4 regions of the Pantoea sp. E956-1 genome follow, and region 2 is predicted to be linked to each of the others. Evidence: predicted binding sites of a transcription regulator. Region 2 holds the regulator's gene; each other region holds the start of a gene.
What was found. The regulator Fur, encoded in region 2, represses iron uptake genes when iron is present. The targets are predictions, from matches to a motif close to ATAATAATGAGAACNACTATCAA.
Positions count from the first base shown of each region.

Region 1: a site for Fur is predicted at 3,834-3,856, ahead of AC0T7J_RS10250 (TonB-dependent siderophore receptor). Genes of this name have one in related genera too.
Region 3: a site for Fur is predicted at 4,034-4,056, ahead of fes (enterochelin esterase). Genes of this name have one in related genera too.
Region 4: a site for Fur is predicted at 6,116-6,138, ahead of entS (enterobactin transporter EntS). Genes of this name have one in related genera too.

Region 1 covers NZ_CEUYZP010000002.1:576,848-584,841, forward strand. The annotation lists gene AC0T7J_RS10235 (mechanosensitive ion channel family protein) at 1-331, opposite strand, end outside; gene AC0T7J_RS10240 (flagellar brake protein) at 428-1,162, opposite strand; gene AC0T7J_RS10245 (GlsB/YeaQ/YmgE family stress response membrane protein) at 1,373-1,621, shown strand; gene AC0T7J_RS10250 (TonB-dependent siderophore receptor) at 1,689-3,788, opposite strand; gene treA (alpha,alpha-trehalase TreA) at 3,980-5,665, opposite strand; gene ghrA (glyoxylate/hydroxypyruvate reductase GhrA) at 5,875-6,816, shown strand; gene AC0T7J_RS10265 (phosphatase) at 6,856-7,593, shown strand.
Region 2 covers NZ_CEUYZP010000002.1:105,137-113,130, reverse strand. The annotation lists gene AC0T7J_RS08025 (YbgA family protein) at 1-99, opposite strand, end outside; gene AC0T7J_RS08020 (DUF2517 family protein) at 254-454, opposite strand; gene kdpE (two-component system response regulator KdpE) at 712-1,386, shown strand; gene pgm (phosphoglucomutase (alpha-D-glucose-1,6-bisphosphate-dependent)) at 1,740-3,380, opposite strand; gene seqA (replication initiation negative regulator SeqA) at 3,407-3,955, opposite strand; gene ybfF (esterase) at 4,206-4,970, shown strand; gene ybfE (LexA regulated protein) at 5,139-5,414, shown strand; gene fldA (flavodoxin FldA) at 5,547-6,077, shown strand; gene fur (ferric iron uptake transcriptional regulator) at 6,426-6,869, shown strand; gene AC0T7J_RS07980 (hypothetical protein) at 6,941-7,336, opposite strand; gene glnS (glutamine--tRNA ligase) at 7,572-7,994, opposite strand, start outside.
Region 3 covers NZ_CEUYZP010000005.1:85,126-93,119, reverse strand. The annotation lists gene dacB (serine-type D-Ala-D-Ala carboxypeptidase) at 82-1,515, shown strand; gene AC0T7J_RS14560 (TonB-dependent siderophore receptor) at 1,579-3,846, opposite strand; gene fes (enterochelin esterase) at 4,098-5,309, shown strand; gene AC0T7J_RS14550 (MbtH family protein) at 5,403-5,621, shown strand; gene AC0T7J_RS14545 (amino acid adenylation domain-containing protein) at 5,614-7,994, shown strand, end outside.
Region 4 covers NZ_CEUYZP010000005.1:74,588-82,581, forward strand. The annotation lists gene AC0T7J_RS14505 (isochorismatase family protein) at 1-837, opposite strand, end outside; gene AC0T7J_RS14510 ((2,3-dihydroxybenzoyl)adenylate synthase) at 856-2,472, opposite strand; gene AC0T7J_RS14515 (isochorismate synthase) at 2,483-3,661, opposite strand; gene fepB (Fe2+-enterobactin ABC transporter substrate-binding protein) at 3,839-4,807, shown strand; gene entS (enterobactin transporter EntS) at 4,802-6,046, opposite strand; gene fepD (Fe(3+)-siderophore ABC transporter permease) at 6,192-7,181, shown strand; gene fepG (iron-enterobactin ABC transporter permease) at 7,178-7,994, shown strand, end outside.

The sequences.
Region 1 (7,994 bases), 470 kb from region 2:
GTGCGAGCTGCACAATCAGCGCCAGGAACCAGCCGTGCGCGATGGTTACACTCCACGACGCGGGCAGATCGATAAACTTCAGAGCAATCAGCAGCGAAAAGATCAGCAGCAGGGTCTGGCTGGTACTGCGTAATATCTCCACCAGAATCGCGGTAGCGCGAACATGACGATGTTCGCTGTAAAGGGCAATCCGGTTGGAGATAAAGCGAATCAGGGTACGTAATACCCAGTAAATCACCAGCGTGGATACCACCACGATGGCGCTGTTTAGCCAGAGTTCCTGATTAAAAAAGAGGGAGTGAAAACGACGTGAAGAGAGCCAGTTTTCCATTGGGGAGGGTCTCCTTGCTGGGTTCCGGTTTAAAAGAAAACAAGCAAGAAGCATAGCCTGGATGCGGCCCACCTGTGTGGCGCATCCGTAAAGCGGTTACTGGAATCGGGTCGATTTATCGCGAGCCAGGCGTTCAAGGGCAAAAATAATCTGCTGAAGCTGCCGCTCCTGCGCCGGGTTCAGCGTGGCAAAACGAAAGCTCAGTCGCGGTGTGATGCGGGTTTCATTTTTGCGAGTTACCACGCTGCGCTCGCCAATGCTCAGCAGCTTTACCGGCACGTCAAAATGGCCATACTCGCCCAGCTCGATCCGGAACGGGTTGAAGCTGTCACCGTCCTGCAACCCGTCCGGCAGCGCTTCATCGACCAGCACGCCGATGCCGCCCAGCGACAGATCCTGCAGACGCAGGCGTGTCTTCCTGCCATCGGGCCACACGGTGTGACACCAGAACTGCGGCTCCAGCGGGGCGCAGACCCGGAAAAACTCACGTCGCTGGATCTGCCACAGCAGGTCTGGCAGCGGCGCGCTGAAAGCGGGTAACCCTTCAAACTCCACGATTTCCAGCGCGGCGAGGCTGAACTCCACCTTAGCGCCGTAGGTCTCCGCAGTGATACTGAGATCGTCGCTGGTCAGGGCATAATCGTTATCCAGATTATTACTGCCGAGGTCAAACAGCAGGCGATCTTCATCGGCAGCCAGCATCCGGCTGATAAACTGCCCACGCGGAAAGCGCACCAGTAATGGCGTCTGCAATCGCAGCAGATCTTTCATAACGCCAAGAACCGCCAGCGTGCCACGTTTTAGATATTGTTCCTGGTCGGCTTCTTTCACGTCCTGCTCCACAAGGGGGGTTACTTTGTTGATGCTGTTTTTTTGCCTCGTCTCGGTTATCGGCGCGGCAAAAAAAAGCTTTAGCATGCTATTCATCAATAATAACTGTGAGCAGGCAGGCATTTTTTGAAAAGCTGGTTATACTTATCGCGGTAAACCGCTTGATTAATCAGGCGTTCACGATTTAATCAAAAAAGGAAGGAGCAACAGATGGGTATTATTTCCTGGGTCGTCTTTGGCTTAATCGCGGGTATTCTGGCGAAGTGGATTATGCCGGGTAAAGATGGTGGCGGTTTCATTCTGACTATCGTTCTGGGTATTATCGGTGCAGTAGTGGGTGGCTGGATCAGTACGCTGTTTGGCTTCGGCCGCGTCGATGGGTTTAACTTCGGAAGTTTTGTGGTCGCTGTTATCGGTGCCATCGTGGTGCTGTTTATCTACCGCAAAGTACGCAGTTGACCGTAAAGGTTTAAACGAAAAAGGGGACGAAGCGATTCGTCCCCTTTTTTTATCTCTTATTTTGCTATCAGAAGTCGTAACCGACTGTCGCCATTACGCTGCGCTCTGCGCCCCAGTAGCAGTAGCCGGTGCCATAACAGCCCGCCACATAGGTACGGTCGGTCAGGTTATTGGCGTTGACCTGCACCCATGCACCTTTCAGGCTGCTGTTCCAGACGCCGAGATCGGCCCGCACTGACGCATCAAACAGCGTCACAGACGGCACACGCGTAGTGTTTTCATTGTCCGCCCACTGTTTGCCGATGTAACGCACGCCCGCACCCGCGCTCAGACCGTAATCAAACTGATAGTGACCCCAGAGTGCAGCCATGCTGTTAGGTGTGACATATGGCGTATGTCCGTCGTTGCCATCCACCGACTCTTTAAAGCGCAGATGATTCAGCGTATAGCTCGCCACGGTGCTCAGACGCGGGGTTAACTGATTATGCGCTTCCAGCTCAATGCCCTGTGAATGCACTTTGCCCGATGGCGTATAGGTTCCATCCTTAACATTGCGGTTTGCCACATCTTTCTGCGTCAGGTCATAGACCGCCACGCTATAGAGATCGCGGGTGCCGACCGGCTGATATTTCACCCCGGCTTCATACTGCTCGGCGGTAGTCGGCTTCAGCAGGTTGTTGTTGGGATCGGTGAGCGCGGTCGGGGTAATCGCCTGGCTCCAGCTGACGTAAGGCGAGATACCGTTGTCGAAGGCATAGAGCAGTGCTGCGCGGCCGCTGATGTGATCATCCTGACGGCGGTCGCTGCCGCTGTTACTGGCGACAATGCGGTCATAACGACCGGAGAGATCCAGATGCCAGCGATCCAGCTTCATCTCATCCTGCAGATAGAGGCCGGTCTGATAGTAGCGACGGGTTTTATCGGCCCAGGTGTAATCAGGCATGTCGCCAACCTGTTCACCAGTCCGTGCATTAAGCTGGTTGGCCGAACCGGAAGCCTCACTGATCTCATTTTTATAACGATGATACTCAGCACCCAGGGTGACGCGATGCTCCAGTTCTCCGGTGCCGAACTCAGCCTGTAAGCGGTTATCGGTGGACCAGGCCGAGAGCGACGAGCGCTCGCCAGAGTAATATCGGTTCAGCAGATCGGGATTCACGCTGTCCCAGCCAATCTGATAGACCTGATCGAGATCGACATTCGAGTGGCTGTAGCTGCCGGTCGAGGAGAATGACCAGACGTCGTTAAAGCGATGGGCGAAATCGAAGCTGTAGATCTGCTCGCGACGCTTGAACTGATCGAGATCGCTGTTGCCCTCATAAAAGCCGTTGCTCAGCTTGTAGCCATTGTGTTCGGTGAGGCTGCCGTCACCCGGTACCGAACCGTGATAGCCGCCCGACGGATCCTTCTGCAGATAGGCTTTCAGGATCAGATGCGTATCTTCATCCGGCTGCCACATCAGCTGCGGCATCAGCGCATATTTCTCTTCGCGGGTGTGATCGTACTGGGTATCGCTGTTGCGGGTCACGCCGGTCAGGCGAAACGCCCACTGATCGTTGATGGCATTGGTGTAGTCAAACATCGTGCCGGTGGTGGCGTTGCTGCCCGCCTGCAACTGGATGTGACCCTCTTCGCTGAACTGAGGACGCTTGGTGACCATGTTCACCAGCCCGCCCGGCACCGTCTGACCATAGAGCGCAGAAGAGGGGCCTTTGATCACGTCGATGCGCTCAAGGAAGGCGTTATCCACCTGCAGGCCGTTGAAACTGCCGCCGTCGCTCATCAGCCGCATGCCGTCGAGGAAGGTGTTATCGACATCGCCGCCATGGAAGCCACGCAGCGCAATGGTGTCGTAACGGGTAGCGGCGCCGCCGAAATTGGTGAAGACGCCGGAACTATAGCCCAGCGCCTGATTCAGGGTCAGCGCGCCCTGATCCTGCATCTGCTGGCGGGTAACTACGGAAATCGATTGCGGCGTGGTGATCAGAGGACGATCGCTTTTGGTTGCGCCCTGGCTGGTCGTCGCCAGATAACCCTGGGTCGGCGAGGTCGAATCTTCCTGCGGTTGCGCGGTTACCACCATATCGGCAGCATAACTCAGAGCAGGCGCGGTCAGCGCCAGGGTGCAGAGGCGAACATAACCTTTCAGCGACAATGACAGTTTCATCAAAATTCCTTTCTTGGCAAAGGTTCAGGCAGGTGAATAAAAGCTTTGATAGGCAATCTCATTATCATAATGAGAATTATTACCTTTTGTAAATTGGCTGCAATTTTGCCTGTTGATGAAAGAAGGTCAAGTAAAATTCGCGGAAATGAAGTGGGGATACCCCCGGCAAGGCCAGAGGTATCCAGAGAGGATTAAGGTTGTGAGGCAGACGCCTGCGGAATATCGTGGGCGCTGTTACAGGTTTTATCTTTCGGGCAGTACTTATCCAGCAGTTTCAGCGTGACGCCGTTAGTCCAGCCGAAGCCATCCTGCAGCGGATATTCACCGCCACCACCGCCGCCGAGATTTTTGCCCTCAACGACATATTTCTCCACCAGCTTATGCTCACGGTCATAGGTGTTCTGGACGTTTTGCAGGAAGCGTAATCCCACCTCTTTCGCCAGTTTCGGCTGGTTGTAGTGTTCCAGACCTTCAACGGCGACCCACTGCAGCGGTGCCCAGCCATTGGGCGCATCCCATTGCTGACCGTTGTTCACGGTGGTGGTCACCAGACCGCCAGGTTTCAGCAGCTGTTTTTCTACCGCGCTGGCGGTGCTTTCAGCCTGCTTATCGCTGGCGACCTGCAGATAGAGCGGGAACAGCGTGGCGGCAGTCAGCTGAGGATGGACCTGCTTTTTCTGCCAGTCATAATCGGCGTACCAGTTCTGTTTGCTGTCCCACAGATAGCGGTTGATCGCCGCCTGGCGCTTCTCCGCGCGATCGGCAAACTGCTTAGCCAGATCGCTCTGCTTGTTCATCTGATAGCCTTTCGACAGAGTCTGCTCCAGATGGAATAGCAGGCTGTTGAGGTCAACCGGGGCCAGCTGCGTGGTACGAATTGTTGACAGGTTATGCGCATCGGTAAACCAGCGCGAACTGAAATCCCAGCCCGACGCCGCACCGGAACGCAGCTCGCGATAGAGTTCCGCTTTATTACGCTGCGGCGCTTTTTGCGCGGTGGCAATGTCATCCATCCAGGATTCGGTGCGAGGCACGTCGCGCGCATCCCAGTAACGGTTGAGCAGGGTGCCGTCCGCCAGCTTAATCACCCGCTTGCTGGCTGCGCCCGCCGCGACGTTATCGCTCTCTGCCATCCAGTAGTCATACTCTTTCTGCAGCTGCGGCAGATAACGGGTGTAGGCTTTGCCGTCATCGTGCGTCGCCAGCAGATCGACCATCAGGCTGAAGAATGGTGGCTGTGAGCGGCTCAGGTAGTAGCTGCGGTTGCCGTTGGGAATGTGGCCATAACGGTCGAGCAGCGAGGCGAAGTTATCCACCATATCCTGCACTTTATCCCAGTGCCCGCTCTCGGCCAGCCCGAGCATGGTGAAGTAGCTGTCCCAGTAATAGACTTCGCGGAAGCGCCCGCCTGGCACCACATAGGGTTTGGGTAACGGCAGCAGCGAGTCATACTGACCGGCGCTGCTGGTGGTGCGCGTCAGCACCGGCCACAGGCCATCAATGTGGTCACGCAGGTTTTGTCCGGCTGGCGGCACATATTTGTCACCGGCCGCGGGCAGGGTAAAGTTGGCATCTACAAAACGCTTAAGATCGAAATTGCGCTGTTTCTTCTGCATCTGCCAGTCGGCAAGAATTGAAGCGGGATCGAATTTCGGCACCGCATCCGCAAAGGTCTTTTGATCGGGATAGAACTTCGCCTGTTGCACGGCATTAAACAGCGGTCCTAAACGCACGTCAGGCGGCTGCGGCTGATTATTCAGCATGCGACTGTTGTCGTCGGCCTGAGCAGTGAAGGCGGGTACGCTCAGCAGCAACGTGAGCAGAAAGGGCGCATAACGCTGACGCCGTGGAGCGGCGTTTACCTCAGTTTTTGTCATCGGTTTTTCTCCTTGTCCGAAACGCGGCCGCGCGTAACGCATTGACCACAGGACCAACTTTAGACCTTATCTGACCACTTCACCCTGAAGCGAGCCGGAAATGTGAAGCCACGGGAATTATTTTTATGGAAAAAACCGCTTTATTAAGCGGGTTTTTTCTTGCTCTCACCTCGCTTTTCCCTGACGCTGAAAGAAAAAAGGAGAGCAGGATGGAGATCATCTGGTATCACCCGTCGCAGTCTGCAGCGGCCTGGATTAACGGTTTACAACAGCGGCTGCCCCAGGCGCGGGTGCGTGCCTGGCAGCCAGGCGATAACGGTCCGGCTGATTACGCCCTGGTCCGTTCGCCGCCTGCAGAGATGCTGCAGGGACGCGCCACCCTGCGCGGTGTCTTTGCGCTGGGCGCAGGCGTGGACGAGATTCTGAAACAGCTGCAGCAGAACCCTGAGATGCTGCCGGACAGCGTGCCACTGTACCGGCTGGAAGATACCGGCATGGCGCGGCAGATGCAGGAGTATGCGGTTCATAGCGTACTCAGCTGGTTCCGACGTTTTGACGACTACCGTCTTCAGCAGCAGCAACAGTGCTGGCAGCCGCTGCCCGCTTACGCGCGCGAAGATTTCACCATCGGCATCCTGGGGGCGGGTGTGCTGGGGCAGAGCGTGGCAGAAAGTCTTAAAGTCTGGGAATTCCCGTTACGTGTCTGGAGCCGCTCGCCCAAAGAAATTGATGGCGTGACCAGCTTTGCCGGTCGCGATGCATTGCCTGCTTTTCTGCAGGGAACGCGGGTGGTGATTAACCTGCTGCCGAGCACGCACGAGACCATTAATCTTATCGACCACCGCTTTTTACAGCAGCTGCCGCACGGCGCTTTCTTCCTCAACATCGCGCGTGGCGCCCAGGTGGTGGAAGAGGATCTGCTGGCCGCGCTCAATAGCGGACAGCTGAAAGCGGCGGCGCTGGATGTCTTTCAGGTTGAACCGCTACCCGAAGCGCATCCGCTCTGGTCACATCCACGCGTCACAATCACGCCCCATAATGCGGCCGTAACCTTGATCGACGAAGCTATCGACTACATCGCCCGCGCCATCACCCAGGACAAGGCAGGCGAGCCGCCGCAGGGCAGAGTGGATCGTCAGCGCGGCTATTAATGAACCGGCCCCGTCAGGGGCAATCAGCAGGAGAAGAGGATGTATCCGGTAGATCTGCATATGCACACCATCGCCAGCACCCATGCTTACAGCACGCTTCACGACTACGTGACTCAGGCGAAGCAAACCGGCATGAAACTGTTTGCCATTACCGATCACGGCCCCGACATGGCCGACGCGCCGCACTACTGGCACTTCATTAATATGCGCGTCTGGCCGCGCGTGATCGATGGCGTGGGTATTCTGCGCGGTATCGAAGCCAATATTAAAAATCAGCAGGGCGAAATCGACTGTTCCGGCCCGATGCTCGATGCGCTGGATTTGATCGTCGCCGGTTTTCACGAGCCGGTTTATGCGCCGCGCGACCGGAAACATCACACGGATGCGATGATCGCCGCGATGGCGGGCGGGCTGGTCCATATCATCAGTCATCCAGGCAACCCGAAATTCCCGGTCGATATCACGGCTATCGCCGAGGCAGCCGCACACTACGATGTGGCGCTGGAGCTGAATAACTCCTCCTTTACCCATTCGCGTCCGGGCAGTGAACCGAACTGCCGGGCTATCGCCGCCGCCGTGCGCGATGCCGGTGGACGGCTGGCATTTGGCTCCGATTCCCACACGGCGTTTACGCTCGGACATTTTGAACATTGCCTGCGCATCGCCCGCGAGGTGGATTTTCCCGAGGATCGGGTGTTAAATGTCACGCCGCGTCGCCTGCTCGACTTTCTGGAGCTGCGCAGCGGCAAACATATTGCTGAACTGGCTGACTTTTAGCGCCAGCCAGGTAAGCAACACGCTCACCATGATGAAAATCCCCGCTTATATCTGCGGGGATATAATGACTGAGGCGAGTATTTTACCGTAACCCGTTTCCTTATCAGCCCGGAAAGGGCGTGTGGCAAGACCTGAAGCTTAAAGCTGAGAGAGCACTTAATAACTGAAAAATGGTCTCAATCGTTCGGGTTAGCAATGTCAACGGGGATGTTCGTCCGGGCGGGTAATGGCGTAAACTTTAAGTTCTATTCTGCTCTTTATTGATCGCGTTAGATCAAAGCGTAGAATTACCACGCCTTGTAACGCGCTTTATTAATTTAATAGTTAACCATGCTAATAGCAAAGCTGAAATTATTATTGCTATGAATAATGCATTCGCTGTTGAAGGGAAAATTTGAAAT
Region 2 (7,994 bases):
ATCGTCGGTCGCAAAAGTAAGACGCTTATGCCCACCATCAAATCTGACGCGGTCGCCGAGCAGGCATGCACTGATTCCAACGGGGATTTTTTTGCTCATACTTGTACAACCTCCGAAATCTTGTAGAGGTTTAAGTGTAGCGTAAAATGGTCAGGAATAAAGGGGTAAAACGGGATTCCGGATCGCTTATTCTCAGAAAAAACGCAAAAAAAAGCCTGGTCAGTTGACCAGGCCTGTTTTGCGGCAGGGCAAATTACCAGAACGCGCCACCACTCGCTTCAGACTGCGCCAGCCAGACTGGCTTGGCGCTGGTCTTACACCAGACGCGGTGCAGGTAACTGTAGAAACGTGCCCGATCCTGTCGAAACAGCATAACAGGGAGTGCCAGTACGCCGAGAAGCACCACCAGCGTACGTCGCGCAATAATTTTATAACGTGGATAAGCCCGATACATGGTTTCTCCTCCCGGTAAGTGAAATAGTGTGAATGTGATCTGTGTTCAACTTTACGCCAGGTTGTGTAATTTTACTACTCATCTGACCACTTATTTACCGCTATTTATACTGTTTAAGAATTAACCTGTAATTAAGTTACAGAAAGGTTACTGCCTGGTTGCGTGAGCGTTGAAATGACTGACAGATTATGGTCGCGGACGCCAGCATAAAATATTGATAAAGTAGCGCTTCGGTCCCCACTCAAGGCAGGTATTGCGTGACCACGGTTTTGATCGTTGAAGATGAAAAAGAGATCCGGCGCTTTGTCCGGCTGGCGCTGGAAAATGAAGCCCTTAAGGTGTTTGATGCCGATACGCTGCAGCGCGGACTGATTGAAGCGGCGACCCGCAAGCCGGACTTAGTGATCCTGGATCTGGGTCTGCCGGATGGAGATGGCACCGATTTCATTCGTGACCTGCGCCAGTGGAGCGCCATACCGGTGATTGTGCTGTCAGCGCGCAGCGATGAGCAGGATAAGATCGCCGCACTGGATGCAGGAGCAGATGACTATCTGACTAAACCCTTTGGCATTGGCGAACTGCTGGCGCGCGTCCGGGTTGCGCTGCGTCGTCATAGTGGCCAGCAGCCGGATGCCAGAGTGACGTTCGCCGACGTCAGCGTCGATTTCGCCGCACGACGGGTGCAGCGCGGCAGCAGTGAGATTCACCTTACCCCGATTGAATTTCGTCTGTTGAGTATTCTGCTTAACAATGCCGGAAAGGTGCTGACGCAGCGGCAGTTGCTGAGTCAGGTCTGGGGACCCAATGCAGTGGAGCACAGCCACTATCTGCGCATCTATATGGGGCATCTGCGCCAGAAACTGGAAGCCAATCCGACACAGCCGGCTCATCTGCTGACGGAAACCGGGATCGGCTATCGCTTTATGCCATAAAAAAGGCGCCAGAGGCGCCTTTCATGACTGCAAACAAACTCAAATCTGAGTAAATACTGACCGCAACGGATAAACCCCGAGGCGCAGGGAACACGGCGAGAAGAGGAAAGCGTCCCACCGCCCGGATAAAAACGCCGGGAGCATTTTTGAACAACGCAACGCGTTGGCCCGGCTCCGGGCGCACCTCAGGGATGAGGTGCGTAATCGCGTGGGCCGAGCGTCTCATGAATGACATCTTTTGCGTCTTTCCGATCTGGCCGCGTTTCCTGAGCTGCACGGCCTCAAAGCGATGAAGGCCGCACTTTACCAGCAGCTCTGAGGCGCGCGATGCGCCTCTTAATCTGCCCGACTAATCAGGCGTTTTTCAGCACTTCGCTGACAATCTCAACGGCTTCTTTCTCAATCTGTGCGCGGTGTTCAGCGCCCAGGAAGCTTTCACAGTAGATTTTGTAAGCGTCTTCGGTGCCTGAAGGACGGGCAGCAAACCAGCCATTCTCCGTCATCACTTTAAGACCGCCGATAGATGCACCATTGCCTGGCGCGGCAGTCAGACGAGCGGTGATAGGATCACCCGCCAGGGTATCAGCGCTGACCATCTCCGGTGACAGCTTCGACAGCGCGGCTTTCTGCGCTGAGGTGGCTGATGCCTGCAGACGGTTATAGCTTGGTGCGCCAAAGCGCGCTGCCAGTTCGTCATAGTGCTGCTGCGGGTTTTTACCGGTCACGGCAGTAATTTCAGCGGCCAGCAGACACATGATGATGCCATCTTTGTCCGTAGACCACGGCGTACCGTCGAAACGCAGGAATGAAGCGCCTGCGCTCTCTTCGCCACCGAAACCGAAGCTGCCGTCATACAGACCATCAACAAACCATTTGAAACCCACCGGCACTTCCACCAGCTTGCGACCAATATCGTTGACCACACGGTCAATCATGGCGCTGGAGACCAGAGTTTTACCCACGGCAACATCCTGGCCCCACTGTGGACGGTGCTGGAACAGATAGTTGATTGCCACCGCCAGATAATGGTTTGGATTCATCAGACCCGCCGGGGTAACAATGCCGTGACGGTCATAATCGGGATCGTTGCCGAACGCCAGATCAAACTTGTCACGGTAAGCCAGCAGGCCTGCCATTGCGCTTTCAGACGAGCAGTCCATGCGAACCACGCCATCTTTATCCAGATGCATAAAGCGGAAGGTCTGATCGACCGCGTCATTCACCAGCGTCAGATCCAGCTTGTAGTGTTCAGCAATACGCTGCCAGTAAGCAATACCGGAACCACCCAGTGGATCCACACCCAGCTTCAGGCCCGCTTTCTGAATCGCCGGGAAGTCGATAATCTCTGCCAGACCTTCAACATAAGGCTGGATCAGATCTTTCTCGACCACATGACCGCTGGCCATCGCCTGCTCCAGCGGCAGACGTTTCACCTCTTTCAGGCCATCTTTGATCAGCTGATTGGCGCGATCTTCCACCACTTTGGTGACGTTGGTATCAGCAGGTCCGCCGTTAGGTGGGTTGTACTTGATGCCGCCATCTTCCGGTGGGTTATGCGACGGCGTAATCACGATGCCGTCAGCCAGCGCGCCACCCGCTTTGTTGTGCTCAAGTATCGCATTCGAGATCGCAGGGGTCGGCGTATAGCCATTATCCTGCTGCACAATCACATCAACGCCGTTTGCCGCCAGCACTTCCAGAACAGACAGGATGGCGGGTTCTGACAGCGCATGGGTGTCTTTACCGACGTAGCAAGGCCCGGTGATACCATTCTTTTTACGCTCTTCGGCAATCGCCTGAGCGATCGCCAGAATGTGCATCTCGTTGAAGCTTTGACGCCCTGCACTGCCGCGATGGCCGGAAGTGCCAAATTTCACCGCATGTTCCGGGTTCGCCACATCGGGCTGCAGGACATAATATTGTGACGTTAATTGTGCAACGTTAATCAAATCGCTCTGCTGGGCGGGTTGCCCGGCACGTGGGTGATTGGCCATTGGCGCTGCTCCCTGACGCTTAAGTTTTAAATGGTGCCGCAAACTTTCTCGGTCAGTTCCGCAGGGAACTGCATCGAGAGCATGATGTGTTCGATCATGCTGCATTTACGACCAGTATTGGTGTTGGTGATCACCCAGTACGGCGTGCCGGGCACATGCTTCGGCTTAGTATGGGTGCCATTCTGCAACAGCGTATGCTCATCACCTGCAAAATAGACGCGGGTGCGGCCCTGCAGAGATGCAGTAGCTTCAGCAAAGGCTGCGGTATCAAGACGATAGAGCGTTGACAAGATAAGCATAAAGCGATTCACCGCCCGCTTCTGCTCCGCATATTCATCGGAAAGCAGCAGCTCACGCACCGCGCGGACACGATCCTGCGGGCGCGAACCCACAGACGCAGGCTGGGACTCTTTCGCTGCCTCTTTTGAGGCTGGCTGTGCAGGCGAAGCGGGTGCAGTCTGACCAGCCGTGAACTTCAGCATACGACGCAGAATGTCGGATGCGCTTTCACCAATGTGTTGCGTGTGGCTGGCAATATAACGGTAGAGCTCTTCGTCAACTTCGATCGTTTTCATCTTATTCCGTACGGTTCTTTCTCATGACAGAACCACCTGTTTCCTGAAAAGCTCTGAGTATAGTCAGGCAATTCAAAGGGTGTGTGGGTTCTAACATCAGGATTATAAAGTTAAAGTCAGGCGGGTTGTTAGCAATCTAACGGTTTACGGGCAAAAGTCAGAATATGTCCTAATGCCGCCGGAACCGGCGCGCCTGAAAAGGTGAAACCATGATAACCTAAGCTCAGGTCTCAAACTTAAGAACTTTGCTATGATTTTGAACGCCCGTCTGCAAACTGAACAATCCCCTGCTGATTCTCTGCCCATCCTGCTTATTCACGGTCTGTTTGGCAGTCTCGATAACCTCGGCGTGCTGGCTCGCGGGCTGAAAGATGCCGGTCCGTTGCTGCAGGTGGATGTCCGCAACCACGGACTCTCACCACGATCTGACGAGATGAACTACGCTGTAATGGCGCAGGATATGGTCGATACGCTGGATGCACATGGCATTGATCGCGTCGCGGTGATCGGCCACTCGATGGGCGGTAAAATCGCCATGACCATGAGCGCACTGGTGCCGGAACGCATTGAGCGCCTGGTGATGATCGATATCGCCCCGGTGGATTACCAGACGCGCCGCCATGACCAGATATTTGCCGGCATTCGTGCCGTCACCGATGCGGGCGTCTCATCCCGCAGCGAGGCGGCGAAGGTCATGCGAACGCTGATAGAGGAAGAAGGGGTGATCCAGTTCCTGCTGAAATCATTCCAGGAGGGGGAGTGGCGCTTCAACGTCCCGGTGCTGTGGGATAACTACACCACGATTTCTGGCTGGCAGCCGGTTCCCGCCTGGAATCACCCGGCGCTGTTTATACGCGGCGGCGACTCCAGCTACCTGGATAACAACTATCGCGATGCGTTGCTGCAGCAGTTCCCGGCCGCGCAGGCGCATGTGATCGGTGGCGCAGGACACTGGGTTCATGCAGAGAAACCCGATGCCGTTTTGCGCAGTGTCCGCCGCTTTTTTGCGCTTTAAAAGCAAATAGATGGCGGTAAAGGTTTAGGATTGGCGTCCGGCGTAAGCGTGAAGTATGATGGCGCGCTAAAATTTTGCCGCGGAACAGTTTTGCTGCGGCAATGGCCAATAATTTATAATCTGCGCGGTGAGTGTCTGGCGCCCGCCCCCATTCAGTTTTACTAAGCCATGGCAAAAGAACAGACTGACCGCACGACGCTCGATCTCTTTGCTGATGAGCGCCGCCCTGGTCGACCTAAAACCAGTCCGCTTTCGCGTGATGAACAGCTGCGCATTAACAAGCGCAATCAACTGAAACGTGACAAAGGACGCGGACTTCGTCGTGTCGAACTGAAAATGAACAGTGACGCCGTCGATGCACTCAATACGCTGGCAGAACAGCGCAATCTCAGCCGTAGCGAACTGATTGAACAGATGCTACTGGCACAGCTCAAACTGGATTAATGCGGGCGAATCGCACGCAGAGGCAAATGTCGGGGCTTTAACCGTTCACCGGTTTTCTCTCGTCTGCTATTATTCGCTGAAATGTGCTGCGGCACACATCTCATCATCAGGATTTAAGAGGTTATTTTACTCATGGCACTCGTAGGCATCTTCTTCGGCAGCGATACCGGCAATACCGAAAACATTGCAAAAATGATCCAGAAACAGCTGGGTACAGATGTTGCAGAAGTCCATGACATCGCAAAAAGCACAAAAGAAGATCTGGAAGCGTTTGATATCCTGCTGCTGGGTATTCCGACCTGGTACTACGGCGAAGCCCAGTGCGACTGGGATGACTTTTTCCCGACGCTGGAAGAGATCGATTTTAACGGCAAGCTGGTTGCGCTGTTTGGCTGTGGCGACCAGGAAGATTACGCAGAGTATTTCTGTGATGCCATGGGCACGATTCGCGACATTATCGAACCGCACGGAGCCGTGATTGTCGGACACTGGCCAACTGAAGGCTACCACTTCGAAGCTTCGAAAGGCCTGGCCGATGACACCCACTTCCTGGGCCTGGCCATTGACGAAGATCGCCAGCCTGAGCTGACCAGCCAGCGTGTTGACCAATGGGTTAAGCAGATTTTTGATGAACTGCAGCTGAAAGAGATCATCGAAGCCTGATCCTGCCCGACTCAATGTGAGCGCCAGCTCACATTGAGGCAATGAAAATGCCTATAGAAATAATAGCCACATTTTTTTAACTTTCTCCGTTTAATCTGTAGAATACCCGCATCGATCTTCCGCTTATTTTCTCAGGCGGCAAGACTAAGTGATGTGCTAACAGACCTCTGTCAGAATCTTCCCCGGCCCGGTGACGAATCCCCAATAGCCCATGATGATTCAGACACGCCCTCTGGTTTTCATTTCATCGCTTCAGTTCTATAATGAGACGCAAATGAGAATGAGCACAGATCGACATTCAAGGCGATAAGCCACAAAAGTGAATATTAGTAACAGGACAAAATCCGCATGACTGACAACAACACCGCATTAAAGAAGGCTGGCCTGAAAGTAACGCTGCCCAGACTGAAAATTCTGGAAGTGCTTCAGGAACCTGAGTGCCATCACGTCAGTGCGGAAGATTTGTATAAACGCCTGATCGACATTGGCGAAGAGATTGGCCTGGCGACCGTTTACCGTGTTCTGAACCAGTTTGATGATGCCGGTATTGTGACTCGTCACAACTTTGAAGGCGGCAAGTCTGTCTTCGAACTGACGCAGCAGCATCACCACGATCACCTGATCTGCCTGGATTGCGGCAAGGTTATCGAGTTCAGCGACGAATCGATTGAAACGCGTCAGCGTGAAATCGCGACCCGCCATGGTATCAAGCTGACCAACCACAGCCTCTATCTCTATGGACACTGTACGCTGGGCGATTGTCGTGAAGACGAAACGCTGCACGACCAGTAACGCTGGCGCGGCCTGAAACAAAAAAACCGGTGAATTCACCGGTTTTTTTTCGTCTGTTTTCTGCCCTCAACTCAGGCGACCAGCGTCTCCTGCAGATAGCGCCAGCGTGGAATGGAGCTGCTGCAATCCAGAATGGCCAGCGAAATGCGGCTCTGGTTATTGCCGTTCATCATCTGCATTTCACGATACTGTACGACGATCTCTTTTTCATGATGAGAGAGAATGACATGTTCGCAGGTGGCAATGCGCATCCCTTCCCGCTGCCCTTGCAACTGCTGGAAAAGCTCCTCGACCTCATTCAGATTGTACTCTTTGCCCTTTGGGGTCACCATGCGAAATTCAGGATGAAAGTAGGACATCAGCAGCTGGAAACTGTCGTCAGATCCGGCTGGCTGATTAAAAATACGTTCAATGAGCTGATGTAAAACGACGACACTGTGTTTGGCTTCCTGGGCGAGAACTGTCATTTTTTTTCCTTCTGTAACCCGCTTTGCAACCTCTGAGAGCCGATAGCCTACCTGAAAGCTGCCAATTCACATCCTGAAATTGATTAATTTTTTTAAACTCAGATTACTCCCACAAGGCGGTATTGAACCGGTTGTGGTTAGTGCAGAATAAACGTCGGCGATGGTAAAAATCGGGGCAATAAAAAAGGGCGATAAATCGCCCTTTTGTCATTTTATGAGGTCGGCCTCAAAAAATTTATTCGCCCGTTTTAGTCCAGGTATCACGAAGACCGACGGTGCGGTTAAACACCAGTTGTGTCGGTTTAGAGTAAACGCTGTCGGCGCAGAAATAACCTTCACGTTCAAACTGAAACGGTGTTGTCGGTTCCACATCGCGCAGGCTGGGTTCAACAAAGCCGTTTTTGATGGTCAGTGACTCAGGATTAATGACCGCCAGGAAGTCCTCTGCAGCAGCCGGGTTTGGCACACTGAACAGACGGTCATACAGGCGGAACTCAGCTGGCTGCGCGTGATCCGCAGAAACCCAGTGAATTACGCCTTTAACTTTGCGGCCATCGGCTGGATCTTTGCTCAGCGTATCAACATCGCTGGTGCAGTAGATGCAGGTAATATTGCCCGCTTCATCTTTGGCGACCCGCTCAGCACGAATCACATAGGC
Region 3 (7,994 bases), on a different contig from region 2:
AGTTCCCTGCGGGTCATCGTTTACTTTGCACCGCCCAGCGACGTAGTATTGACGCCCTCACCTGCCAGTTACCGCGAGATTATGCGATTTTCACGACTTGTTACCGGATTAAGCTGCGCATTTATGCTGCAGGCACACGCAGCGCCAGTTGATGAATACATGCAGTACCTGCCAGACGGCGCCAATCTGGCGCTGATGGTGCAGAAAGTAGGCGCATCAACCCCGATTATTGATTATCACGGAAAACAGATGGCCCTGCCCGCCAGTACCATGAAAGTGGTAACGGCGCTGGCAGCATTGCTGGAGCTGGGTGGCGACTTCCGTTTTCAGACCACCTTTGAGACTCGCGGCGCCATTATCGATGGCACCCTGAACGGCGATTTAGTCGCACGTTTCGGCGGTGATCCCACCTTAAGCCGGCAGGATCTGCGCAACATGGTGGCGGCGATAAAGAAGCAGGGCATTAACCATATCAAAGGCAATCTGGTTATCGACACCTCCGTTTTTGCCAGTCACGATATGGCGCCGGGCTGGCCGTGGAATGATATGACTCAGTGCTTCAGCGCCCCGCCGGGTGCGGCAATCGTTGATAAAAACTGCTTCTCGGTGTCGCTCTACAGTGCTAACACGCCAGGTGAGAATGCCTTTGTGCGCATCGCCTCCTATTATCCGGCGCATATGTACAGCCAGGTGCGTACCATTGGCCGCAACAGCGGCGAAGGGCAATATTGTGAGCTGGATGTGGTGCCGGGCGAGCTGAACCGTTACACCCTGACGGGCTGTATGCGCCAGCGCGCGGAACCGCTGCCGCTGGCATTTGCGGTGCAGGATGGCGCGGCCTGGGCTGGCGAAATCCTCAAGGCAGAACTGCGGTCGTCTGAGATTGACTACAGCGGGCATCTGGTGCGGCAGACGCAGGTCACCGAACCGGGTACGGTGCTGGCATCGACCCAGTCCGCGCCGCTGCATACGCTGCTGCACACCATGCTGAAGAAGTCAGACAACATGATTGCCGACACGGTGTTTCGCACCATTGGTCATCACTACTTCAATGTGCCCGGCACGTTCCGCGCCGGACAGGATGCCGTTCGCCGCATCCTTAAAGCCAAAGCCAATGTCGACATGGGTAACAGCATTCAGGTGGATGGTTCCGGTCTCTCCCGTCATGACCTGATTTCGCCGCAAACCATGATGCAGGTTTTGCAGTTTATTGCGAAAAATGACAATACGCTGGATTACATCTCCATGCTGCCGCTGGCGGGCTATGATGGCACGCTGCAGTATCGTGGCGGGCTGCATGAGGCGGGGCTGGATGGCAAAGTCTCGGCGAAAACCGGTTCACTGCAGGGCGTCTATAATCTGGCGGGCTTTATTACCACGTCCAGTGGCGCGCGGGTGGCATTCGTTCAGTTCCTTTCCGGTTATGCGGTTCCGCCGGAAGATCAGCGTACCCGCCGTATTCCGCTGGTGCGATTTGAGAGCCGTCTCTACCGCGATATCAATCAGAACAACTGATTATTCAGTCATAAAAAAAGCGCAGCGGTCAGGTCAGCCGCTGCGCTTTTTATTGCCCTTCCATCAGAAGCGGGTGTTCACGCTCATATAATAAGTGCGGCCCGACTCGTTAAAGGTATTGGCCCCTGCGCCATAGAGCCACGCTCCGGTGGTGGCATTGCCGGTGGTCTGCGCGTTACCCTGACGGAAATGACGCTTGTCGAACAGGTTGTCGATACCCACGGTGACGCTGGCATATTTATTAACGTCATAGGTTCCGCTCATGCCTACAACCGAATAGGGGCTCACCTGATCGGTGGCGCTACCGGTGACGGCGTTTCCTTTGTAGTCATATTTCTTCGGTACCTGTTTACCGTACCAGGTCAGGGTCGTTTGCAGGGAGAGGTCCTGCATTGCCTGCCAGCTCAGCGTCGAATTGAGCGTATATTCCGGAATAATCGACAGACGATCGCCGGTCTCTTTATTCTTACTCTGCAGCATGTAAGTGAAGTTATTGTTCCACGTCACGCTGTCGGAGAACGGGACATTGACCGTGCCTTCCAGCCCCTCGACGACCGCTTTTGGCACATTTTCCCATTTGTAGATGTCGGTTTTGCCGTTAGATGCGGTGCCGGTTGGCGCCGTGCCAGCCTCGATCTTGTTACGGTAGTCGTTGCGGAACCAGGTGAGACCCGCCTGGTAGCCATCGCGCTTCCATTCGACTCCAATCTCTTTATTGATGCTGTTTTCCGCTTTCAAATCGTCATTACCCATCAGATAACAGGCACCGGCACTGGCGGCGCAGCCCTGACCATTGCTGTAGAGCAGATAGTTCGGGTTGGTCTGATAGAGGCTCGGGGCTTTGTAGGCGCGCGCAATGCCCATTTTCAGGGTGAACTCATCGCCTAGTCCCTGTGACAGGTTGAGCGACGGGCTCCAGTTATCGCCGACAATCGAATGGTGATCGAAGCGCAGGCCCGGCGTCAGCATGGTGCTGTCGGTCAGCTCAATATTGTCTTCGGCAAACAGCGAGAAGATCTCCGCCTGCGAATAGGGTGTGCGGCCGGTCGTAGCGATACCGGGAATCGACCCGTAGCTGGCGGCCTGAGTCGTCGATGAAGGATCCTTCATCCGCTGCTGATTCCATTCCGTCCCGAAAGTCGCGGTCTGGTTCACCAGCCATTCAAACGGCACGCTGACCTCACTGTGCAACAACACATCATCCAGCTGGATGGTATTGAAGTTGCTGTTGGCGAAGATGCCTTCGGTGCCGCCTGCCAGCCCCTCATTCAGTCGCGCGTTGCGGGTATTCTCATATTGCGCGTAGGTATTGGTGCTGATGCCATTATCCCAGGCACCGGTCCACTTAACAGAAAAGTTCTGCCGATAGAGCCGGTTGGTCTCGTCACCATATTTGCTTTTCACCAGGGCGTTGGTATTGGTGTTCTGCGTATCCCCGGCATAGAGGTTGCCCTGACGACTGTAACCGGCCCCCACTTCCAGCGTCTGCATTGGCGCAAATGCCCAACGCAGCAGGCCATGAATATCTTTGTTGATCGAGCCTTCCCGGCCCGCCGGGTACGATCCGGCGTAACTGCCGGTGCGGTCTGCGGCGTGCCCTTCATTAATGTCGTAAGCATCCGCCTGCGTTTTTGCCAGTCCGCCATAGAGCCGGAAACTGACATCATCGCCCAGTGGCCCTTCAAGGCTGAAGTTGGTGCGACGGGTCGCGCCCTCTTCCTTGTGTTCCGGCACGTTGTAATAGGCGCTCCATGAGCCGTGCCACTGATTATCCATCTCTTTTTTAGTGATGATGTTCACCACGCCGCCCGCTGCACCGTTACCGTAACGGGCTGCTGCCGGACCGCGGATCACCTCAATGCGATCAATGACCTCTGGCGGCACCCAGTTGGTGTCGCCGCGCGTATCACGCTCGCCACGCCAGCCAAGCCGAACCGCGTTGCGGCTGGTTACCGGCAATCCATCAATCAGAATCAGGGTATTTTCCGGCCCCATGCCGCGAATATCGATCTGGCGATTGTTTCCGCGCTGGCCGCTGGTGGAGTTACCGGTCAGATTGACGCCAGGCATGGTGCGGATAATTTCGGCGACATCGCGTGCGGGTGGATGTTTTTTAATTTCGTCGGCGGTGATGGTCGACACGCCAGGTGCCTGCAGCGTCTGCTCGGCGGCGGTCACCATCATGGTCTCGTCGTGGAGGGTATCGGAGGTGCTGCTGTCGATAGCCGGTTCGCGGGTGGCTTCGGCAGCCACGGCACCGGCAGAAATGAGAGAGGCGGTGAAACCCAGTTCAATCATAATGGCTAACGAAAGCCGGGATAACTTTTTCATTTTTTATGTTCCTGGAGTGCCAGCGAGGATGCCACTGCCGGCGTGCCGGTAAAAAAGTAATAACCTTGCCTGTAACGTTTTCCCGTTGTCGCCGGGCCAGCGTCAGAACCGCTTTGCACCTGTCTGAAAGCCGGTGCGGCAGAGAGGATGCGCGCGCTCCCTCTCGGGCGGAAACACCCTATTGCAAATGCAAATAATTATCAATACTATTATTCATAACATGCATGACCCTAATCAAGGGTGATCGAAAGATGGCGCGTATGACGTGGTTAAATGAAGAAACCGGCAGTGAACGCTGGTGGCAACAGCAGCAGCAACGGGGCATTCCTCTGGTTGAAGCTGGCGAAAAGGGAACCTGTCAGGTCACCTTTTTCTGGCGCGATCCGCAGGGTGACACGCAGCATTCCGATACCCGGCGCGTCTGGATCAATATTACCGGCGTAACCGATCATCATCATTCAGCGGCCCCCTCCTCATTAACGCCTGTTCCCGATACCGATGTCTGGTGGTGGCAAACCGCCCTGCCCGCTGACTGGCGCGGCAGCTACTGCCTGATTCCTGATAGTCAGGAAGAGACTTTTACCGGGCAGGCCGATATGCAGGCAGTGCGCCAGTGGTGGAGTCAGAAATTCCCGCAGGCGCAAAGCGACCCGCTGAATCCTCTGCGTAGCTGGGCGGGTGGACGGGGAATGAGGGTCTCGCCGCTGCACCTGCCACACGCGCCGGATCAGCAGGTGTGGCGTGCGGTTGATGAGGGCCGTGTCGCCGATATTCCGCTGCAACACTGTTTGTGGCGCAGCGAACGGCTGGGAAACCAGCGTCAGATCTGGATCTCTGTCACCGGCGAGGCCAGTGCAGGCGATCGTCCGCTGGCACTGCTGCTGGATGGTCAGTTCTGGGCACAGAGCATGCCGGTTGCCGGCCCGCTTCAGCAACTGACAGAGGCGGGCGAACTGCCCCCTGCGGTCTATGTCATGATCGACATCATCGACCGCGAACACCGCACGCGTGAGCTGACCTGTAACCCTGACTTCTGGCTGGCCATTCAGCACGAACTGCTGCCGCAGATTCAGCGCTGGGCGCCGTTTCGTGCCGACAGCACGCTGGTAGCGGGACAGAGTTTTGGCGGCCTTTCTGCCGCTTACGCCACTCTGACCTGGCCGGAAACCTTTGCTGGAGCGATCAGCCTCTCCGGTTCATTCTGGTGGCCCGCGCGCGGCGACCCCAATGGCTGGCTGCCACAGCAGTTACAACAGGGTTTGCTGCAGGCCCCCCCTCGCCGCTTCTACCTGGAAGCGGGACGACGCGAACGGTTGATTCTGGCAGCAAATCAGCAGTTCCAGCGCGATCTGACCGAAGCCGGACATCAGGTCAGTTATCACCCGGTTGAAGGCGGTCACGATGCGCTGTGCTGGCGCGGCGGACTGCTGGCAGGCCTTAAAGCCATGTGGCAACAGCCATAACCCGCTTATATCCCGCCTCCTGCGCGTCATTGAAAGATGTCGGCTGGGCAGGACAGCGGCGTTAGCGCCCCCGGCGGCGGACAGGAGATCGACATGCAACAACTTAACCCTTTTGACGATCCGCAACAGGATTGTCAGGTGCTGAAGAACGAGCAGCAGCAGTACAGCTTATGGCCCGCCTTTTGTGCGGTTCCGGCAGGATGGCAGCCGGTGTTTGGCCCCGGACCACAGGCTGACTGTCTGAGCTGGCTGAATGAAAACTGGCACGATATCCGTCCGGTTATGACGCAGGACAGAGGCGAAAATGTCTGAGATCACCCTTAACCCGCAGACAGAACAAAAAACGCTGCCACTGGTGGCCGCTCAGCCCGGAATCTGGATCGCTGACCAGCTATCGCCCTATTCCAATGCTTACGCCGTGGCGCATTTTGTCGAACTGCGCGGTGCGCTGAACAGCGCGCTGCTGTCACGGGCCATAATTGCTGGCATGCAGGAAGCGGACACACTGAATATGGCCTTTGGCGAGCTGGAGGGTGAACCGCTACAGTGGCCTGAACCCCAGGCTTTCCGTGAGCCTGAGGTGATCGATCTGCGTGACGCCGCCGATCCGGAGGCCGCAGCACGAGCGCTGATGCAGCAGGATATGACTGGCGATCTGCGGGTACTGAGCGGCGCGCCGCTCTACCATCACAGCCTGTTTCGGCTGGGTGAGGATCACTGGTACTGGTATCAGCGATACCATCATCTGGTGGTCGATGGTTTTAGTTTCACCGCCCTGACCCGCCGTATCGCCAATCTCTACAGCGCCTGGCAGCGCGGCGACACCCCGGAGCCGAGCCCGTTTGTGCCGTTCAGCGACGTCGTTGATGAATATCAGCGCTATCAGCAATCTTCGGGCTGGCAGCGCGATCGTCAGTTCTGGCTGGAGAAAGGCGCACAGTTACCTGCGCCCGCCTCGTTGTCCGCTCTGCCGCTCGCCGGTCAGAGCGCCAGTACCGACCTGCTGCGCCATGCGTTTGCCGTGGATCGCGACACGTTTCAGGCTTTGCTGACGCACACCGGGCAGCACAACCTCAGTGCCGCGGATACCGCCTTTGCGCTGGTGGCGTTATGGCTGGCGCGCCTCACTGGTCAGCATGCGTTCGCCGCCGGTTTCATCTTTATGCGCCGTATCGGCTCGGCCGCGCTCTGCGCCACCGGGCCGGTGATTAACGTGCTGCCAATGGCGGTGCATTACGATCCGGCACAGCCGCTGACGGCACTGGCCGGGCGTCTGGCGGGCGAAGTCAAAAAAATGCGTCGTCATCAGCGTTACAACGCTGAACAGGTGCAGCGCGATCTGGGTCGCTCCGGCGACAGCGATCCGCTCTATGGGCCGGTGATCAACCTGAAGATGTTTGACTACCAGCTCGATTTCGCGGGTATTGAAGGCGTCACCCACCAGCTGGCGTCAGGACCCGTACGCGATCTGGAGATTGCTATCTACCTCAGCGAACAGGGCGACCTGACGCTGGAGTTACTGGCCAATGCACAGCGTTACAGCGACACAACGCTGAAGCAACACGCCAGCCGCTTTGGCCTGCTGCTTCAGCAGCTTGCCGTCCGGCCAGCCAGTGCCTGTGGCGAACTGGATATGCTGATGCCGGAAGAGCATCAGCAGCTCGCGGCGATCAACCAGACCGCCGTGATGCTGCCCGCAGAAACCCTGAGTAGCCTGCTGCTCCGTCAGGCACAGCGTTCGCCGCGCGCTCCGGCACTGGCAGATGCGGGGCATCAGCTTAACTATCAACAGATGCAGCAGCAGGTCGCCGCGCTGGGGCAACAGTTGGTTGCGCAGGGAGTGACTCAGGGTGATATCGTCGCCGTAGCGCTGCCGCGTTCGGTCTTTTTATCGCTGGCGCTGCAGGCGATCGTCAGCGTGGGTGCCACCTGGCTGCCGCTCGATACCGGCTATCCGGACGATCGGTTGCAGATGATGCTGGAAGATGCCGCGCCGAAAACGCTGATCACCTGCCGTGACCTGGCCGATCGGCTGGCGGCACTCTCCCCCGTCGCGCCGCTGTTTTACGACGCGCTGTTAACACCCGTTGATAGCGTGCTGATGCAGGCCCCGCGTCCACAGGATGGCGCATACATCATCTATACCTCCGGCTCGACCGGTCGGCCAAAAGGGGTGCTGGTCAGTCATGAGGCGATCGTCAACCGTCTGTTATGGATGCAGGATCACTATCCGCTCGGCAGCGATGATGTGGTGTTGCAGAAAACCCCGAGCAGCTTTGATGTTTCGGTATGGGAGTTCTTCTGGCCACTCATCGTCGGCGCACAGCTGGTGATGGCACCGCCCGATGCTCATCGTGACCCGGAGGCGCTGCAGTTGCTGTTTGCCCGCTACCGCGTGACCACCACCCATTTTGTTCCGTCGATGCTGGCTGCTTTTGTCGCTTCGCTGCAGGAAGATGACGCGATAGCGCGCTGCGCCACCCTGCGCCGGGTTTTCTGTAGCGGCGAAGCGCTGCCCGCAGAGCTCTCGCGCCAGTGGCAGGCGCTGACCCGGGTGCCCTTGCATAATCTCTATGGCCCGACCGAAGCGGCGGTTGATGTCAGCTACTATCCAGCCTTTGGCCCGGAACTGGCGGCCGTCGAAGGGGCCAGCGTGCCGATTGGCTTCCCGGTCTGGAACACCGG
Region 4 (7,994 bases), on a different contig from region 2:
CGCCAGCAGCGCCCACCAGCCATCAATGCTCGGATTTTTCGCCAGACTGACGAAATCGATATCGCGGTGTACCTGACGCCAGCGGGCTGCCAGCGCCATCACGCGTACTGAGTCCAGGCCGTAATCAATCAGGTTTTCATCATCTTCCGGCACCTCATCATCTTCCAGCAGCGGCAGGATCAACGCGCGCAAATCATCTTTGCTGAGCGGCACAGGCATCAGATCGGCGGTCATCACCACTTTTCCGCTACGGCCCGCGGTGTAGGTGAGCGCCATCATATGTTCCTCACGGCTGAAGTCAGCCAGCGCATCGGCCACCATAAACGGCTGAATATTGCGCATAAACGCATCGGTTGCGGTGGTCAGGCAGCCAATATGGGCATAGACGCCGGTGATAATCAGCTGATCGCGGCCCATCTCCTGCAGGATCGACTCCAGCGGCGAGCGGTGAAATGCACTGTAGCGCCATTTGGTCAGGACCTGATCGTCCTCATCCGGTGCCAGCGCATCCACGATCTTCTGCTGATCGGGATGTTTATTCAGTCCCGGTCCCCACATGTCGTTGAGCAGCGCACGATCTTCATCGCTCTGCGCGTTTGGCTGAGCGGTGTAAAACACCGGAATGCCCTGCGCTTTGCAGTAGCGACGCAGGCGGGCAATATTGTCGACTACCTGTTCAACCAGCGGGCTGTTGTCGCCCCAGAAGTTGAGAAAATAGCGCTGCATATCGTGGATCAGCAGGGCGGCACGGCCCGGCTCCAGTGTCCATTTCACTTTGTTGTTGGGCAACTCAGTGGCGGCTGGCAGCGGATAAGAGGTCAGTTGTGGAATAGCCATTGAAATTCTCCGGACAGATCAGGCTTGCGCTTGTTGATCGGCAAGTTGTTGGCGCAGACGTTTTTTGTCCACCTTTCCGACCGCGGTCAGCGGCAGGGCATCTACGCAGGTAATACGGTCGGGCAGCTTGAATTCTGCCACGCCAAGTTCACGCAGGTGGCGACGCAGCGCCACCGGTTTAACCGGCTGACGGGTAACGATAAAGGCGCAGCTCTTTTCACCCATCAGCTCATCGCTCATGGAGACCAGCGCAGCGTGGATCACATCCGCATGGCGCTGCAGCAGGTTTTCGATCTCTTCGGCTGCGATCTTCTCGCCGCCCCGGTTGATCTGATCTTTCTCCCGGCCCTGCACGATAATGTTGCCAGAGGGCGTTATTTCAATCAGATCGCCGGAGCAGTAAAAGCCCTGGTCATCGAAGCTGGCGGCGTTATGTTCCGGACTGTTGTAGTAGCCGCGGAACGTATAAGGGCCACGCGTCATCAGGCGACCGATGGAGCCTGCTGGCAATGGATTACCCTGATCGTCGGCGACCCACACCTCGTCATCCGGAGAGATCGGGCGCCCCTGCGTGGTGAGAATGGTCTGCTCATCGTCATCCAGACGGGTGTAGTTCACCAGACCTTCCGCCATACCAAACACCTGCTGCAGGGTGCAGCCGATCTCGTTCTGGATGCGCGCAGCCAGCGTTTCGCCCAGTTTTGCGCCACCGACCTGAATGCGTTGCAGCGAGGCCAGCACGGCATTGCTGCCCCATTCCTGAATCGCCTGCAGCCAGAGACTGGCAGCGGGTGGAACCAGGCCGGTATCGGTAACCTGATGTTTTTCAATCAGCGGGAAGCAGAGAGTTGCGCTGGGATCGGCGGCTAAGATCACCTGTCCGCCTGCATAAAAAACGCCCAGCGCGCCCGGCGAACTCATCGGGAAGTTATGCGCGGCGGGCAGGGCGATCAGGTAGCGGGTGTCGGCGGTCACACCGCAGATAACGTCACTTTCACGGATGCTGTAGTAGTAATCATTATGGGTGCGTGGGATCAGTTTCGGTGTACCGGTACTGCCACCCGACAGCTGGAAAAAGGCGACTTCATCGCCTGCGGTCGGGGTTGTGATGAAGTTGCCCGCGGGTTCAGCCAGCAGGGCGTCGAGGCTGTTTTCCGTCTGAGCGTCATTGCGCAGGATCACCTGCTGCAGTGAAGCCTGATCGTGGCGGAGTTGTGCAATAAACGCATCATTGGCGAACAGTGCGTGGCTGCGATCGGCAATTAACAGGCTCGGCGAGATCTGACTGGCATAGGCGGCCAGTTCGGTGCGCTGATGGCTGAACAGGGCGTTAACCGGGGCGACGCCGATTTTGAACAGGGCAAACAGCGTCAGGTAAAATTCCGCCACGTTGCCAAGCTGCACCAGCGCCGTATCGCCTGACTTCAGGCCGCGACGCTGCAATGCCGTGGCCAGGTTGTCACTCAGCGCCGCCAGCTGGCGATAGGTAAATTGTCGTTCGCCATCAATCACCGCCACGCTCTCGCTGTCGCGATGACGTTCCAGGATGTCGGTCATCGGCAGATCGAGCCAGTAGCCTTTTTCACGGTAACGTGCGGCCAGATCGTCCGGCCAGCGGCTGTAGGAAATCGTCATACAGGTTCCTTTATTGCAGTCCAAAAGCGCGAAGCATGGTGTCGAGTTTGACGCCGGTTTCACGCCATTCTGATTCAGGTTGTGAGTCCGCTACGATGCCTGCGCCCGCAAACAGCCGCACCCGCGGGCCATTCACCGTACCGCAGCGAATGGTGACGACCCATTCGCCATTGCCCTGATCGTCACACCAGCCGACGATGCCGCCAAACAGCTGACGTTCAAATGGCTCCAGTCGCTGAATCAGCGCCTGAGCACGCTGATGCGGGAAGCCGCTGAGCGCCGGTGTCGGATGCAGCAGACAGGCCAGTGACAGCGCATTTTCGCCATCGTCCAGCACGTCACCCTGAATCTGCGTAGCGAGATGCCACAGTGTTGCGGTGGTCAGCAGTGAAGGCGTCTCGGGGACCGACAGCAGGCGGCTGCGCGGCTGCAGCGTCGCACGCATCGCATCCGTGACCAGCTTATGCTCATGACGATCTTTTGCTGAGTGCATCAGGCTGTCGCCAGAGGCCTGGTCATGCTGCGGATCGCGATGACGCGGCGCTGAGCCAGCCAGCGGACAGGAGCTGAACTGGCGGCCCTGCTTACGAATCATCAGCTCCGGGCTGGCGCCAACCAGCGCGCCGCCATCTGGCAGCGGCAGATGAAAGTGGTAGCTGTTAGGGTTCTGCGCCACGATGCGCTGCATCAGGGCGGCCGTATCAACCGGCTGTTCCGCCACGATATCCATCAGCCGCGACAACACCACTTTATCCAGATCGCCGCGCTGCGTGGCAGCCACTGCCTGCGCAACCATGTCGATGAAAATGTCATGTTCCGGCACCGCCGTGCGGCGACGCACCTGCGGCAGTTCAGCCTCAGCCAGAGAGGCACTGGCGTTGAGATCGTCACGGTTGAAGGTCTGATACGACTCAGGGATAAACAGCGCAGCGGACTGATCCACGTCGAAGGGGATTGCGCCCACCAGAATGGGATGGGCAATGCCCTGTTTTCTGGCTGAAGCAAAATGGTGCTGTAGTTGCTGCTGAAACTCCCCTGTCAGCTGCTCACCCTGCCTCACCGGCGCGGTAAGGGTAGTAAAACAGCCCTGTGTGGTCAGGCTTTGCCAGGGAGAGGTAAACAGAAAGCCACGGCAGAGTGCCGGGAAATCCTGCAACAAGGGATGTTCAAACGCCAGCGATTCCACCATAATTTCCACCTATAAATGATAAGATAACTAATAATGATTATCATTTGTATTGTGGGCCAGTAACCTACGTTGATTAGCCGAAAGTGTCAATAATTACGCGGCGGTTCAGCTGGCATTGCCGGTTAAATCAGCACAAATGGTCTCTCTCTTTTTCCAGGTAAACGTGGACGAAAATCTATGAGCAAACATGGTGTCACATCGGCGATAGCGCTGTTTTTACTGAGCATTAGTCTGTTCAGCGTTACTGCTGCTGCCCAGACCGGCTGGCCGCGTACCGTCGCCGGGACAAAAGGCAATATCACGCTGACCCAGGCACCCATGCGTATCGTTTCGACCAGCGTTACTCTGACAGGCTCGCTGCTGGCGATTGATGCGCCGGTCGTCGCCAGTGGCGCAACCGCACCCGGCAGTCGGCTGGCTGATAAGCAGGGATTCTTCCGTCAGTGGGGCGAAGTGGCCAAACAGCGCGGCGTCAAACGTCTCTACATCGGTGAGCCCAGTGCCGAAGCGATTGCTGCTGAAGCGCCAGACCTGATTGTGGTCAGTGCCACCGGGAATGATTCGGCGATCAAACTGGTCGATCAGCTCACGGCGATTGCGCCGGTGCTGGTGGTGAATTACGACGATAAAAGCTGGCAGCAACTGGTGACGTTGCTGGGCGAGGCGACCGGACATGAAGCGGAAGCTGCCGCCCGGAAAGCTGAGTTTGATGCGCGAGAACAGACCCTGAAAGCGAAACTGACCCTGCCGCCGCAGCCGGTTTCAGCGATGGTGTGGAACGGGGATGGCCGGGCAGTCAATCTGTGGACGGATGCGTCGGCGCAGGGGAAATTACTGCAGCAACTGGGCTTCACCCTGGCGACGCCGCCGGCCACTCTTCAGTCGGGTCACAGCATGGGACAGCGTAAAGATATCCTGCAACTGTCAGGGGAAAATCTGGCGGCAGGCCTTAATGGTCAATCATATCTGCTGTTTGCCGCTGAAGAGCCCACCGCCGCACAGGTGATGAGCAACCCTTTCCTGTCGCAGACCCCAGCGGTGCGCGCAAAAGCGGTCTATGCGCTGGGGCTGGATAGCTTCCGGCTCGACTACTACAGCGCCAGCAATTTGCTGACGCGGCTGGAGACGCTGTTCGTTAAATCATGATCCCGTTTCCGCCGGGGCAGGCGGTTGATAGCGACGCAGACGTGCCATCAGCAGCCACATGATGATGCCCAGCACGGTGGCTGCCAGACCAGACAGGCTGGCTGCCTGCTGCGGCAACATTAGTGAACCCATCGCGCCAATCATCGCTGCACCAATCGCATCGCCGGTGACATTCTGCGCTGTCCAGAGGCTGTTGATCCTGCCGAGCAGCGCATCAGGCGTCAGCGTCTGGATCATCGCGTACTGCACCAGGCTGTTGATGGCACTGAAATAGCCAAAGGCCGCAAGGCAGACCAGACTCGCGCTGAACCACGGCATGAGACTGAACAGAGCCAGTGCGACGAAAGCAGCAATGGCACTTGCCAGAATCAGGCGGCCCGGTTGCGATGACTGTGCCAGCCGTCCGCTGGTGAGCGCACCTGTGGCAGCACCCAGCGGAACGGCGGCATACATCAGCCCTAACTCTGTCACGCCGACCTGCCAGTGTGGCGCCAGCGCCGGATAGAGCACGCGCACCGCACTGGCTAACGTCACCAGCGCGCCGACCAGCGCCGCCATGCCAACAATCGGGCTGGCAAACAGGAATTGCACGCCGCTGGCCAGTGCTTTCAGCGGATGTTCACGCGGCTGCGGCGGTGGCGCAAGCCGCGGCAATCGCAGCAGGGTTAACACCGTCAGCAACGTGCCGAACGCCGCCAGTCCGTAGTTCCACGCCACACCGCCCTGCGCGATGACCAGTCCGGCAATGGCCGGGGAGAGAATCGCGCCAAAGCGCACCGTCAGCATGGTAATCGCACCTGCTTTCATCAGATTTTCACGCCCGACCAGCGCCGGAGTTGCCGCCAGCAGCGCGGTGACGCCTATCGCGCCGAAAAAACCATCCCACAGTCCCAGCACAAAGACGGCGATCACCGACGGCGAAGGGAGCAGGGCATTGATGCATAAGGCGACAAAGCCCAGGCCACAGGTGGATCGGGCAAACAGGATCAGACGTCGGCGCTCATAGCGATCCGCCAGCACGCCGCCAGTCAGCAGGCCGATAAACATGCCGGCACCGGCCAGCGTCACCGCCAGACCCACCAGCAGCGGCGACTGCGTCAGTTGCTGAATCTGAACCGGTACCGCCACCGCCAGCATGCCGAGGGCGACAATGGAGATAAAGCGGGCGATAAAAATGGCGCGAAAGGCGGGGTGGGTTCTCAGCAGGCTGAGATCGATAAAGTGGGAGGGTTTGTTCATAACGTCGCTTTTTTGCACCCATTTTCCTCATCATTGAGTCCGGGAGTCATGGTAACATACAAAAAATCACTAATAACGATAACAAGTATCATTATCATAATGACTCGTGCTGCGATCTCAATGAATCGGTGAAGGTTTAAACGTTATGCGTCAACTTCGTGCAATAGCAGGTTCAGGGATGCTGCTGTTGTTGCTTCTCGCGCTCAGCCTGATGCTGGGCGCCAAATCTATCCCCTTTCATGATGTCACGCAGGCCTTATTCAGCGACTGTAACCGCGTCGATTGTGTCATCGTGCGCGATGCCCGACTGCCGCGCACCCTGGCGGGTCTGCTGGCCGGGATCAGTTTAGGTCTGGCGGGCGCGCTGATGCAGAGCCTGACGCGCAATCCGCTGGCCGATCCCGGCATTCTCGGTATCAACGCCGGTGCGGGCTTTGCGGTGGTGCTGGGCATCGCCCTGTCTGGCGCAGATTCCCCCGCTGACTGGCTTGGCTTTGCCTTTACGGGCGCACTGCTGGCCTCCCTGCTGGTGGCGCTGACCGGCGCGCTGGGCGGTGGCCGCGTTAACCCGGTACGTCTGACGCTGGCAGGCGTGGCGCTGGGCGCGGTGCTGGAGGGGTTAACCTCTGGTTTATCGCTGCTCAATCCTGACATCTACGATCATCTGCGTTTCTGGCACAGCGGCTCGCTGGATATCCGCAATTTTGCCATTCTGCGCACCACCTTTCCGGCGGTAGTCGCCGGTAGCCTGCTGGCGCTGCTGCTGGCGCGTTCGCTCAACAGCCTGAGTATGGGCGGTGATATGGCGACCGCGCTGGGTACCCGGGTGATGCGTACCCAGCTGGTGGGATTACTGGCTATTGCGCTGCTGAGTGGGGCGGCGACAGCCGCTGTCGGCCCCATCGCTTTTGTCGGCTTAATGACGCCACATCTGGCCCGCTGGCTGCTGGGTAACGATCATCGCTGGATGCTGCCCGGAACCCTTCTTATCACCCCCTGTTTGCTGCTGGCCGCCGATATTCTGGGACGGCTGCTGGTACCGGGCGAACTGCGCGTGTCGATTGTCACGGCCATACTGGGCGCGCCGATGCTGATTGTGCTGGCGCGCCGCAAGTCGGGAAGAGGGCAGCTATGAAACGGGTGATAATTAATGCGCTGATGCTGCTGGTGGCCTGCGGGGTGCTGGCCTTTCTGAGCATTACGCGTGGCACCTTACCGATCTCCGCCAGCCAGTTGTGGGCCCTTATCAACGGCGAGGCGGCGCGTAACATACAGCTGATTGTACTGGAGTGGCGACTGCCGCGCGTCATGATGGCGCTGCTGATTGGTGCGGCACTGGGCGTCAGCGGGGCAATTTTTCAGTCGCTGCTGCGCAACCCGCTGGGCAGCCCCGATATTCTGGGTTTCAATACCGGCGCTTACAGCGGCGTGCTGGTGGCGCTGGTGCTGTTCCAGCAAAACATGGAGGGCATGACGCTGGCGGCACTGCTTGGCGGACTGCTCACCGCGGGCGTGGTCTGGCTGTTCAGCTGGCGCAACGGCGTGGAGACCTTTCGTCTGATCATTGTAGGCATCAGCGTGCGAGCGCTGCTGATGGCGCTGAACAGCTGGCTGATTATCAGCGCCTCACTGGAAGCGGCACTGAGCGCCGGGCTCTGGAGCGCCGGTTCACTCAACGGCATTACCTGGGCGAAAACGACACCGGTGATTACGGTGCTGCTGCTGGCGTTGCTGGCCACAAGCATGCTGGCCCGGCGCATGCGTCTGCTGGAGATGGGTGACGACACTGCCTGCGCGCTGGGTGTACCGGTTGAACGCAGCCGTGTTTTGCTGATGCTGACGGGCGTGATCCTCACCGCCGCCTCTACCGCGCTGGTCGGTCCCATCTCCTTTATTGCGCTGCTGGCACCGCAGATTGCTCGTCGGTTGTGTGGCGGTATCAAAGGCG